DNA from 2 places in the Bacillus paranthracis genome. Region 2 is predicted to be linked to the other one. Evidence: a T-box and tRNA genes for the amino acid it is inferred to sense, from the RefSeq annotation. Region 2 holds a T-box; the other holds one or more tRNA genes.
The links. The T-box of region 2 lies ahead of ileS (isoleucine--tRNA ligase). A T-box ahead of a tRNA ligase gene usually reads a tRNA of that ligase, here a tRNA-Ile.
Positions count from the first base shown of each region.

Region 1 (5,972 bases), 1.3 Mb from region 2:
GGCATTCGTATCTAATGGTTCACAGCCTTTAGTAAAAGGCATCACAGTTCAAAATAATACGAAATACACAGTTGCAACACCTAAACTTAATGTGCGTAGCAACGCTAGTACAAGTAGCGCACTACTTGGTTCATTACAAAATGGTACACAATTACAAGTAGTGGAAACTGTAGGAACTTGGTATAAAATTCGTTTTGGCACAGGATACGGATATGTGGCAAAGCATTATGTAGTGCAAAATCAAACGCAATCACAAGCTCAAACGACTCAACCTACTTCCATTCCAGCCGTTTTCAAATTCCCTACTCAAGGAAAAATTAGCTCAACATTTGATATGCGCTGGGAACAAATGCATTATGGTATAGATATCGCAGCTCAGGGTAATGTCTCTATCCAGGCTGCTGCGGCAGGTAAAGTCGTGAAATCATATTATTCAGCTAGCTATGGCAATGTTGTGTTCATCGCCCATCAAATAAACGGGAAATTATATACAACAGTCTATGCTCACATGAAAGATCGCACTGTACAAGCTGGTGATCAAGTACAAGCTGGACAATTAGTAGGTCATATGGGAAACACAGGTCATTCATACGGGCAACATCTTCATTTTGAATTACACAATGGAGAATGGAATTTTGAAAAAACAAATGCAGTAAACCCACTGCCATATTTAGTTAGGTAAATTGTATGCCACGCAATATCAATATACCTCTCTTAATTGAATACTTAGCCTTTTTAGGCCTAATCTGTTGCTTAGTAATTTATAATACAAATACTGTATTTTTATCTATTATCATTGCTTTTGTTGCTTTAGAAATTATGATGGAAGCTTTTCAAGTTCAACTAAAACAAAAAATTGCCCATATTTATAATGCCATTTTTCTATTAAGTGCTTTAATAACAAATATTATTAGTAATAGTTTTTATTTATCTACCGTATTTCCCGTATTTTTTATGGCTGTTTTATTATTCATAGCTAGATACATTCATGTCCCTAATAACAAAAAACACGAACAAGAAGCTTAGAAAGAGGAGACACTGTGTACCAATCTTTCAAAGATAATCCGATAAAATATATATTGAATTTATATAAAAAAACAAATACTTTTTTTGGTATACAAGGAAGCTATACGGCACAATTTCTCCTTTATGGAATGTTATTTCTCGTCTTAATTACATTCTCCTTGCTTTACTAATAAAAAAAGGATCTCACAATTGAGATCCTTTTTAATTTATATAGAAAGTGCTCTTTATCCACAAGCATATTTTTCATAAATAAAGCTAAGATTATATTTTTTCTCTAAGCTCATTCTTTGTTCATCATCACACCAATAGAACAGAATATCATGAATCGTTGCATAACGCTTATTTTTAAGAAACAGTTTAAAGAAAGATGGTAAACAGTCATGTAATTGTATAAATATATAATTGCGTAATATTTCTTCTTTATATTTAATGCCCTTACAAATATACAATAATTCTTCACAATAATATGCATGTTGTGGAACTTGGATCATTTCAAAAAATGGCACATATGATAATAATTTTCCAATAAAATGATCATATCGATCCATTATTCCTATCGTCATATGCTCCATCATATCTTTCATTACATATAAATAATCATCTACATGAGTAGTCTTGAGTGGGTCTAATCGATCTGAAATTTGAGAAAGTACAGCCCTTTGGCAAGCTAACACCGCTTGACTAGGTCCATAATATGATAGAAAGTCTGTACACTTACGATACTTTCGTAATAAATCATATGTATATAAGTCATAAACAAAAGTATTACAATACATCGCTAAACTCATCATATCACTATTTAATTGCTCTTTTGATAGTGACTTAGCTCTCTTACACATATAAAAAAATGTAAATTCTAATACTTCTTTATGGGATAATAAATGTTTACAGTCTGTTATACATTTCTCATTAAATTTAACTCTATCCCAAATTTCTACATCTCCATCAGTTAATTCACCAATACGATATTTAATTATTAAATAGTTTAAAGCAACCGCCTGCGTCAAAAGATCCCACGTTTCATATTCCAATGAAGTATGAACAAACTCAGCTAGCCCTTGAGTTACCATAAAAGTATTCGCTTCTTCATACCAACCAATTTCTTGGCATAAGCGAAGAATACGTACTAAAGTTGGAATTTCGTCTTTATGAAATTGCGGTAAATTCTTTGCTTTATTCATTCCATATACGATAAATGCCGCTAAATTTTCTTCTTTATAAAATTCTTTTTCTTTCCACACTAATATAGTTCGTTCTTTCCCTTCACCTTTTGGATGACAAGGTACAAGCAAAGAAAATAATTCAGCGAAATTATTTGGTTCTATATATGTATCTGTAACCAAATTCCAATTTGGATCGCGCTGTACAGCCTTCATATAATTCCCCTTCCCTTTTATCTACATAGGAAATATTAATCCATTATCACATCATTAACAATGAATATTGTTATATTCGAAATCAATCATAATACTTATATCTATCAGTATATCATTTTTTCTCTTATTTATAATTAGGAATGACAAATTTAAATAAACTGTCGAAATTACTAACTGTATACTTATTATATAATGGCTCAGATACATCATGCTAACATATTAGCTTAACCCTATATACTAGAATAATGTATCTGATTTTTATACGTAACGTATTACACTAATTAAAGTCTCACTTCATTCCGTATGCTCTGATATTTCACTTAAAGCAAATCCCGCTTGATCATCTGCCGATTCTTTTATAGCTAAATCTCCTAGTGCTAACATCCCAACGAGTTGACCACTCTCAACTACTGGCAATCGTCTAATTTGATACTGTGCCATTAACTCTGTAGCCTTTTCAATAGGATCATCTGGAGAAACTGAAACAATGTTTTTTGTCATTACATTTGTAATTTTATTAGATCCAGGATGTTTTTCAGCAATCCCTCGAACAACTAAATCTCGGTCCGTAACAAGACCAACAACTTGTTCATTTTCAACAACCGGGATCAATCCAATCGATTCTTCTTTCATCTTTACAGCAGCTTCATATACATTGTCTAACGGTGTACACTGTACAATATGAGTGCTCATCAAGTCTCTCACTCGTGTCATTTGTATCTCCTCCTTTTTATACATACCATAGCTTTTCCTAAATCCCTTTATTTATTTCAGGAAAATCAGTTGATAAAGGAGAATGAACGCACAATAAAAAAGAGTCAGCAATATGCTGACTCTTTTTTTATGACCCGTACGGGATTCGAACCCGTGTTACCGCCGTGAAAGGGCGGTGTCTTAACCACTTGACCAACGGGCCATGGCTCCGCAGGTAGGACTCGAACCTACGACCGATCGGTTAACAGCCGATAGCTCTACCACTGAGCTACTGCGGAATAATATATGGTGGGCCTAAATGGACTCGAACCATCGACCTCACGCTTATCAGGCGTGCGCTCTAACCAGCTGAGCTATAGGCCCATATACTTTACAGGGGCAGTAGGAATCGAACCCACACTGGAGGTTTTGGAGACCTCAGTTCTACCTTTAAACTATGCCCCTAAAGGATGCCGACTAGAGGACTTGAACCCCCAACCTACTGATTACAAGTCAGTTGCTCTACCAATTGAGCTAAGTCGGCATAAAAAAATGGTGGCTCGGGACGGAATCGAACCGCCGACACGAGGATTTTCAGTCCTCTGCTCTACCGACTGAGCTACCGAGCCAAACATAAATGGCGGTCCCGACCGGGGTCGAACCGGCGATCTCCTGCGTGACAGGCAGGCATGTTAACCACTACACCACGGGACCATTTGGTTGCGGGGACAGGATTTGAACCTGCGACCTTCGGGTTATGAGCCCGACGAGCTACCGTGCTGCTCCACCCCGCGATGATAAAATATTTACTTTATAAAAAATGGAGGAGGTAGAGGGATTCGAACCCCCGCGCGACTCTCGCCGCCTGTCGGTTTTCAAGACCGATCCCTTCAGCCGAACTTGGGTATACCTCCATGAAGGAAAAAATATTTTATTATTTATGTCTAAACCATTTTAAAAGAAAATGGAGGAGGTAGAGGGATTCGAACCCCCGCGCGATTCTCACCGCCTGTCGGTTTTCAAGACCGATCCCTTCAGCCGAACTTGGGTATACCTCCGAGACATATAATAAATAAAGTGGAGCCTAGCGGGATCGAACCGCTGACCTCCTGCGTGCAAGGCAGGCGCTCTCCCAGCTGAGCTAAGGCCCCATGTTTTTGGGAATATCGGGAAGACAGGATTTGAACCTGCGACCCCCTGGTCCCAAACCAGGTGCTCTACCAAGCTGAGCCACTTCCCGTTATTAAAAGCGCGCCCGAGAGGAGTCGAACCCCTAACCTCTTGATCCGTAGTCAAACGCTCTATCCAATTGAGCTACGGGCGCATATGGTGCCGAGGGCGGGGGTCGAACCCGCACGGTGGTCACCCACCGCAGGATTTTAAGTCCTGTGCGTCTGCCTGTTCCGCCACCCCGGCATGTCATATTGAAAATTGGAGCGGAAGACGGGATTCGAACCCGCGACCCCAACCTTGGCAAGGTTGTATTCTACCACTGAACTACTTCCGCAAGACATGTATGAGTTATTTTATTAAAAGTGCGGGTGAAGGGAGTCGAACCCCCACGCCAAAGGCGCTAGATCCTAAGTCTAGTGCGTCTGCCAATTCCGCCACACCCGCATATTTTGTTAAAATGGTGAGCCATGAAGGACTCGAACCTTCGACCCTCTGATTAAAAGTCAGATGCTCTACCAACTGAGCTAATGGCTCTTAATGGCTGGGCTAGCTGGATTCGAACCAGCGCATGACGGAGTCAAAGTCCGTTGCCTTACCGCTTGGCTATAGCCCATTAATTAAGAATGGTGGAGGGGGGCAGATTCGAACTGCCGAACCCGAAGGAGCGGATTTACAGTCCGCCGCGTTTAGCCACTTCGCTACCCCTCCGACATATATGGTGGAGGATGACGGGATCGAACCGCCGACCCCCTGCTTGTAAGGCAGGTGCTCTCCCAGCTGAGCTAATCCTCCATTTTGCCTGGCAACGTCCTACTCTCACAGGGACAAGGTCCCAACTACCATCGGCGCTAGAGAGCTTAACTTCCGTGTTCGGTATGGGAACGGGTGTGACCTCTCTGCCATCATTACCAGACTCTATTCATTTAAGACAAGAATCATTATAACTTATTTAACTTTAAAAGTCAACAAGTTTTTTATATTCTTTCAAAACTAGATAACATTGCTTCATATTATATGGTTAAGTCCTCGATCTATTAGTATTCGTCAGCTCCACATGTCACCATGCTTCCACCTCGAACCTATCAACCTGATCATCTTTCAGGGATCTTACTAGCTTACGCTATGGGAAATCTCATCTTGAGGGGGGCTTCATGCTTAGATGCTTTCAGCACTTATCCCTTCCGCACATAGCTACCCAGCTATGCCCTTGGCAGAACAACTGGTACACCAGCGGTGCGTCCATCCCGGTCCTCTCGTACTAAGGACAGCTCCTCTCAAATTTCCTACGCCCACGACGGATAGGGACCGAACTGTCTCACGACGTTCTGAACCCAGCTCGCGTACCGCTTTAATGGGCGAACAGCCCAACCCTTGGGACCGACTACAGCCCCAGGATGCGATGAGCCGACATCGAGGTGCCAAACCTCCCCGTCGATGTGGACTCTTGGGGGAGATAAGCCTGTTATCCCCGGGGTAGCTTTTATCCGTTGAGCGATGGCCCTTCCATGCGGAACCACCGGATCACTAAGCCCGACTTTCGTCCCTGCTCGACTTGTAGGTCTCGCAGTCAAGCTCCCTTATGCCTTTGCACTCTACGAATGATTTCCAACCATTCTGAGGGAACCTTTGGGCGCCTCCGTTACACTTTAGGAGGCGACCGCCCCAGTCAAACTGCCCACCTGACACTGTCTCCCGGGTCGATAA
Region 1 covers NZ_CP101135.1:780,426-786,397, reverse strand. The annotation lists gene NLJ82_RS03965 (SH3 domain-containing protein) at 1-682, shown strand, start outside; gene NLJ82_RS03960 (hypothetical protein) at 688-1,026, shown strand; gene NLJ82_RS03955 (DUF3965 domain-containing protein) at 1,251-2,402, opposite strand; gene NLJ82_RS03950 (CBS domain-containing protein) at 2,697-3,116, opposite strand; tRNA gene NLJ82_RS03945 (tRNA-Glu) at 3,247-3,318, opposite strand; tRNA gene NLJ82_RS03940 (tRNA-Asn) at 3,320-3,394, opposite strand; tRNA gene NLJ82_RS03935 (tRNA-Ile) at 3,403-3,479, opposite strand; tRNA gene NLJ82_RS03930 (tRNA-Trp) at 3,490-3,560, opposite strand; tRNA gene NLJ82_RS03925 (tRNA-Thr) at 3,567-3,639, opposite strand; tRNA gene NLJ82_RS03920 (tRNA-Phe) at 3,649-3,724, opposite strand; tRNA gene NLJ82_RS03915 (tRNA-Asp) at 3,734-3,809, opposite strand; tRNA gene NLJ82_RS03910 (tRNA-Met) at 3,813-3,889, opposite strand; tRNA gene NLJ82_RS03905 (tRNA-Ser) at 3,917-4,009, opposite strand; tRNA gene NLJ82_RS03900 (tRNA-Ser) at 4,061-4,153, opposite strand; tRNA gene NLJ82_RS03895 (tRNA-Ala) at 4,174-4,246, opposite strand; tRNA gene NLJ82_RS03890 (tRNA-Pro) at 4,262-4,335, opposite strand; tRNA gene NLJ82_RS03885 (tRNA-Arg) at 4,346-4,419, opposite strand; tRNA gene NLJ82_RS03880 (tRNA-Leu) at 4,423-4,511, opposite strand; tRNA gene NLJ82_RS03875 (tRNA-Gly) at 4,528-4,602, opposite strand; tRNA gene NLJ82_RS03870 (tRNA-Leu) at 4,632-4,712, opposite strand; tRNA gene NLJ82_RS03865 (tRNA-Lys) at 4,727-4,802, opposite strand; tRNA gene NLJ82_RS03860 (tRNA-Gln) at 4,807-4,881, opposite strand; tRNA gene NLJ82_RS03855 (tRNA-Tyr) at 4,893-4,976, opposite strand; tRNA gene NLJ82_RS03850 (tRNA-Val) at 4,985-5,060, opposite strand; rRNA gene rrf (5S ribosomal RNA) at 5,066-5,181, opposite strand; rRNA gene NLJ82_RS03840 (23S ribosomal RNA) at 5,283-5,972, opposite strand, start outside.
Region 1: it encodes a tRNA-Ile, which carries the amino acid that the T-box ahead of ileS (isoleucine--tRNA ligase) is inferred to sense. The anticodon was not compared.

Region 2 (5,972 bases):
GTACAGTTTTTAAAAGGGACGAGTGATAATCCGAATACGTGGTTATATACGGTTAAGCATTTAGATGTTGAAGTAGATAAAGAATTTATTTTATATTGTATAGAAAAGTTAATGGAGAAATTTCCTAACTCAGATTTTGTTAAATTACATGGTGCACAGTGCTTTATTCGCCTGGAAGAGTTAGAAAAAGCCGGGCACATGCTTGCGAGTGTTGAGAAGAAAAATAATCGTGCTTTATATCATTTCATAAACGGAAGGTATGCTTTTGAGCAGGAGAGTTATATAGAAGCGATTTCAAGTTTTCGTTCCTCATTACAATTAGACGCAGATCAGCCGATTGCTTGGAGTTTCCTTGCGTTATCCTATATGTATATCGATCAATCTGATAAGGCATTGCAGTTTTCTCAAGTTGCTTTAGAACGTAGTCCAGAAAGATTTACTTTAACGAATCACGGGTTAATATTAATAGATTTAGAAAGATATGAAGAAGCGTATGAAATCTTTAACGACCTGTTAAGAGAGTATAAAAATGAGGCGCATGTATGGTATGAGCGAGCGAGATGTGCGCATCATTTAGGGAAATTACATTTAGCGATAAAAGGGCTTAAAGTAGCGATTCATTTGGATAGTAATGCACCTTACATTTATACGAAACTTTCGGAAATATACGAATCTGATTTGAAGGATGAGGAAAGTACGAAAGAAATTTTATTAAAAGGTATTGAGAATTGTGATGATAAGGCGCCTCTATATGTAAAACTGGGTGACTATCATTTTCAAAATGATAGCCTGGAAGAAGCAGAATCGTTGTATACTCGTGCTTTAGAAGAAAATCATGATGATGTTTATTCTCACTTCGGACTTACGCAAGTTTATATGGCAAGAGAACAATATAAGGAAGCAAAAGAATATATTCTCGGTATTGAAAAACAAATTGAAAAGAGCCAAGATTTTCTTATGAATGCAGGAATGGTTTTATGGGATGCTGAAGTTGAACTTGGTGGAAGTGAAGAAGGGTTTAAAGTAGCATTGTCTAAGTTAGAGAGTGGTATAAAGCAGAGCGAATATAATGTAGCAAGCGCGTTAGATGAATATGTGAACCGAATTAAAGGAACGGTATTTGTGCAGCGAGGTATAGCATTCTTAAGAACGTTACACAAAGAAAGAAATGAAGTAAGTGAATACGGTTGTTATACAGGTATTTTATATGAATCTATCGGACAGTATGGCCAAGCGATGAAAAGATATAATAAGGCGATAGAACAAAAGGAAACGGCATTACCGTATTACCGAATTGGTGAAACACTTATGGCATTAGGACAATTGACGGAAGCAAAACAGGCATATGAAACATGTTTAGAGCTTGATGGGAATTTCGTCGGTGTACATTTACAGCTTGCGGAAATATATGAAAAAGAAGAAAATCGTTCTAAAGAACAAAGTCATATGGTTCAGGCGATGAAAGAAGAGCCGCTGCATATTAATATGGAATATTTGGCGCAGCTTTCAGTAGAAATGAATCTTCAGGAAGAATTGCTGACTGAACTAGAACAATTAGTGGACGAAGTGCCTGAAACATGGCGATTAGATGCGATTGCATATGTGTATGGAGCGATGGATGAAATAGATAAAGAACAAGCACAGATTGAAGAGGCACTACGATTAGATAGTGAGCATACAGAAGTTTTATATCATTATGCAAAAGTATTATTGAAAAATAGAAATGCAAAAGCAATTGAAATTGCAATGAAGGTTATACAAAAAGATGTAAATAATGAACGTATATTTGATGTATATGTAAAAGCGATAGAACAACATAAGAAATGGTCTAACATACGAGATTTTCTTCACATATTAAAAGTAAAAAAGGCAGAAAGAAGTATGGCGTTTATGTATGCTGCATCTGCAGTTACAGAAAGATGGATTGAACGTCAACAAAATGAACAGCCGAAGAAATCCATATTTACGAGAGCTCTTTATCGTATGAAAAACCGTGCGAAAGAAATTTCGATTATTACTACAATCATTGATTTATATGAAATTTCGTTACAGTTAAATCCGAAAAATAGTATGGCAGCGCAGCGATTTGCACTATTTTATGAGAATGTAGAGATGAATAGAGAAGCAATAGAGATTCTGCACACGTCACTAGAAAATAAATGGGATTATGAAGTAGCGAAGCAACTTGTAAATCTTTTCGTTGAGTGCGAGGAAGAAGGTATGTTAAGAGATGCTATGGAATTAACGAAGCAAATGGTTCGAGAGTTACCAGATGATTACGATACTCTTCTTCTTCAGGCACAAGTATTCTTTAAAGCAGGAGAAGAAAGAAAAGCAGAAAAGATTACTTTACAATTAACGGAGCAAACACCATTTGTAAGTAGAGCATTTCTTGCTTTAGGAGAAATATATCAAAGTCAAGAGAGGTTTGAAGAGGCAATTCACGTATTAGAAAATGCTTCTATCTATCATCCGAATGAAACAGCAATTCTTCTTTCTTTAGCATCTTCATATCATGGTGCTGGCCAAACGATAAAGGCAGAAAAAATAACAAATGAAGTAGTAACAATGGATGCGAGTGATTTGTTAGCAAGATATGATCGTGCTTGTTATTTAGCACAGTTAAACAGGAATGAAGAGGCGAAGGAAGAGCTTGAAATTGTACTTCGTGAGGATGAGTCGGGATTTTTCGCTGAACTTATCGAGGATGATGAAAATTTAGCAGCACTGCGAGAATTTGAAAAGTAATTGTATAAGAATAGTGAAAAAAGGGCATAATTAAATATATATTTCGAATTAGTTGACAATTGATTACCAAATGGCATAAAATAGCTTTTAACAAAGTATACAAATCTGAAGACGAGAAAGAGTAAAATAGTGTACTGTTCCCCAGAGAGCCGGTATGTTGCTGAAAGCCGGTGTGCAGACGTTATTTGAAAATCATCTCCGAGGAGCCGAGGCTGAAAATGAGTAAGCTCGGACGGATGTCTACCGTTACAAAGAACACGTATGATAGTACGTTGCTAAGTGCTATTAGTGAAGAGCTAATAGAATTAGGGTGGTATCGCGGGTAAACCCGTCCCTATTTTATAGGGACGGTTTTTTTGTGTGCTTTAAAACATTCAAAAGGAGTGATTGTAGATGAAGAAAGTAGATGTAAAAGAGTCAGCTGTAGGGAGAGAAACACGTATTCGTAAACAGTGGAACGAGCAGAGCATTTTCGAACAATCAATTCAGAATCGAGAAGGCGCACAATCTTTTGTGTTTTATGAAGGACCACCAACGGCGAACGGACTACCGCATGTAGGTCATGCACTTGGACGAACAATTAAAGATGTAGTAGCAAGATATAAAACGATGTCTGGTTATAAAGTATTAAGAAAAGCGGGATGGGATACACACGGTTTACCTGTAGAATTAGGTGTTGAGAAACAACTTGGTATTTCTGGTAAACATGAAATCGAAGAGTATGGAATTGAACCATTTATTAAGAAGTGTAAAGAGAGTGTATTCACATATGAGAAGCAGTGGCGTGAATTCACTGAAAGTATCGGTTATTGGGTAGATATGGATGATCCATACGTTACGTTAGAGAATCCATATATCGAAAGTGTATGGCATATTTTAGGGACGATTCATGAAAAAGGATTATTGTATAAAGGGCATAGAGTTTCACCATATTGCCCAAGTTGTCAAACTTCACTAAGTTCACATGAGGTTGCCCAAGGGTATAAAACAGTAAAAGATTTAAGTGCAACAGTTAAGTTTAAAGTGAAAGATAGTGACAATGAATACTTCCTAGGTTGGACGACAACACCTTGGACACTTCCAGCAAATGTTGCACTCGCTGTACATCCAAATATGGAATACGTGAAAGCGAAACAAGAAGGTCATGTATACATTGTTGCGAAAGAACGTGTACGAGATGTATTAAAAGAAAACTATGAAGTATTATCTGTTCATAAAGGAGAAGAATTATTAAATACTTCTTATACAGCACCGTTTCCCATGAAAGAAGTTACAAATGGGTACCGCGTTATCGGAGCAGATTTTGTAACGGCAGATAGTGGTACAGGACTCGTTCATATTGCTCCAGCATATGGAGAGGACGATTATAGAGTCGTTCAAAGTGAAGGGTTGTCATTCTTACATGTTGTAGATGAGAAAGGTGAATATACAGAAGCAGTACCATTTTTGAAAGGTAAATTTGTAAAAGATTGTGACGTAGATATCGTTCGTTATTTAGCGAAGGAAGGTTTACTTTATCATAAAGAAAAGTATGAGCATAGTTACCCACATTGTTGGCGCTGTGATTCACCACTTCTTTATTATGCAGGTGAAAGTTGGTTAATCCGAACGACTGCAATTAAAGATACATTTTTACAAAACAACGATACTGTTACTTGGTATCCAGATCATATGAAACATGGACGATTTGGTAAGTTTTTAGAAAACATGGTGGACTGGAATATTAGCCGAAATAGATATTGGGGAACACCATTAAACGTATGGGAATGTGAAAGTTGCGATCATCAATTCGCACCGAAAAGCATTGCTGATTTAAGAAAGCATAGTATGAAAGAGACACCTGAAGACTTAGAATTGCATAAGCCATATGTAGATGAAGTGCAAGTTTGCTGCGAAAAATGCGGAAGTACAATGAATCGCACACCAGAAGTAATTGATGTTTGGTTTGATAGTGGTTCGATGCCATTTGCGCAATATCATTATCCGTTTGAAAATAAAGAGTTATTTGAAGAACAGTTTCCAGCAGATGTAATTGCAGAAGGAATTGATCAAACACGCGGCTGGTTTTATAGTTTATTAGCTGTATCAGCACTATATACTGGAAAAGTACCGTATAAACGAGTGCTATCACTAGGGCATGTTCTAGACGAGGAAGGACAGAAAATGTCTAAAAGTAAAGGGAATGCACTAGATCCAGTTGATTTAGTAGAGAAGTTTGGTGCTGATGCTTTAAGATGGGCTTTACTCGTTGACAGTGCTCCGTGGAATGCGAAGCGTTTTTCTGAAAGAACAGTATTAGAAGCAAAATCTAAATTTGTAGATACATTAGTCAATGTGTATAGCTTCTACGTTTTATATGCAAATTTAGATGAGTATAATCCGAACGAAACGTATGACGTAAAGCGGACGAAATTGGATGAATGGGTATTATCAAGATTGCATAGCACAACGAAAAAAGTGAGAACTGCACTTGATGATTATCAATTTACGAATGCAGCTCGTGAAATCGCGGCGCTTGTAGATGAAGTAAGTAATTGGTACGTAAGGCGATCACGTAATCGTTTCTGGGAATCTGGTATGAATGCTGAAAAAGCAGCTGCGTATGAGACACTTCACGAAGTGCTTGTAACAATTAGTAAATTAATCGCACCGTTTACACCGTTTGTCGCTGAAGATATTCATTTGAATTTAACTGGAAGTAGCGTTCATTTAGAGGATTATCCAGTTGTAAATGAATCACTACTTCAGCCGAAATTAGAAGCGGAAATGGATGCAGTTTTACAAGTTGTTGAACTTGGAAGAAGTAATCGTAATCAACATTCTTTAAAAGTAAAACAGCCGTTAGCGGAACTTGTATTACTTGAGCATAATGAAAATGATATGGATTGGGAATCTTATCGTGATATCGTTATGGATGAGTTAAATGTAAAAGCGTTCCATGTTGAACTCGATGAAACGAAATACACATCTTATCAATTAAAGCTGAATTTTAAAACGGCTGGGCCGAAGTTCGGTAAAAATGTGAATGCAGTAAATGGCTGGCTAAAACAATTATCACAAGACGAGGTACAAAACTTTGTCTCTACAGAAAGAGCAGTTTACGAAGTAGCATCAGGAGAAGAAATAGTTGTAACGACTGAAGATGTATTAGTAGAGAAAGTTGCGAAATCTGGATTCTCTAATACAACTAACGGACAATATACAGTAATGTTAGATACGAATGT
Region 2 covers NZ_CP101135.1:2,095,758-2,101,729, forward strand. The annotation lists gene NLJ82_RS10680 (bacteriocin-processing peptidase family protein) at 1-2,748, shown strand, start outside; T-box leader at 2,848-3,087, shown strand; gene ileS (isoleucine--tRNA ligase) at 3,142-5,972, shown strand, end outside.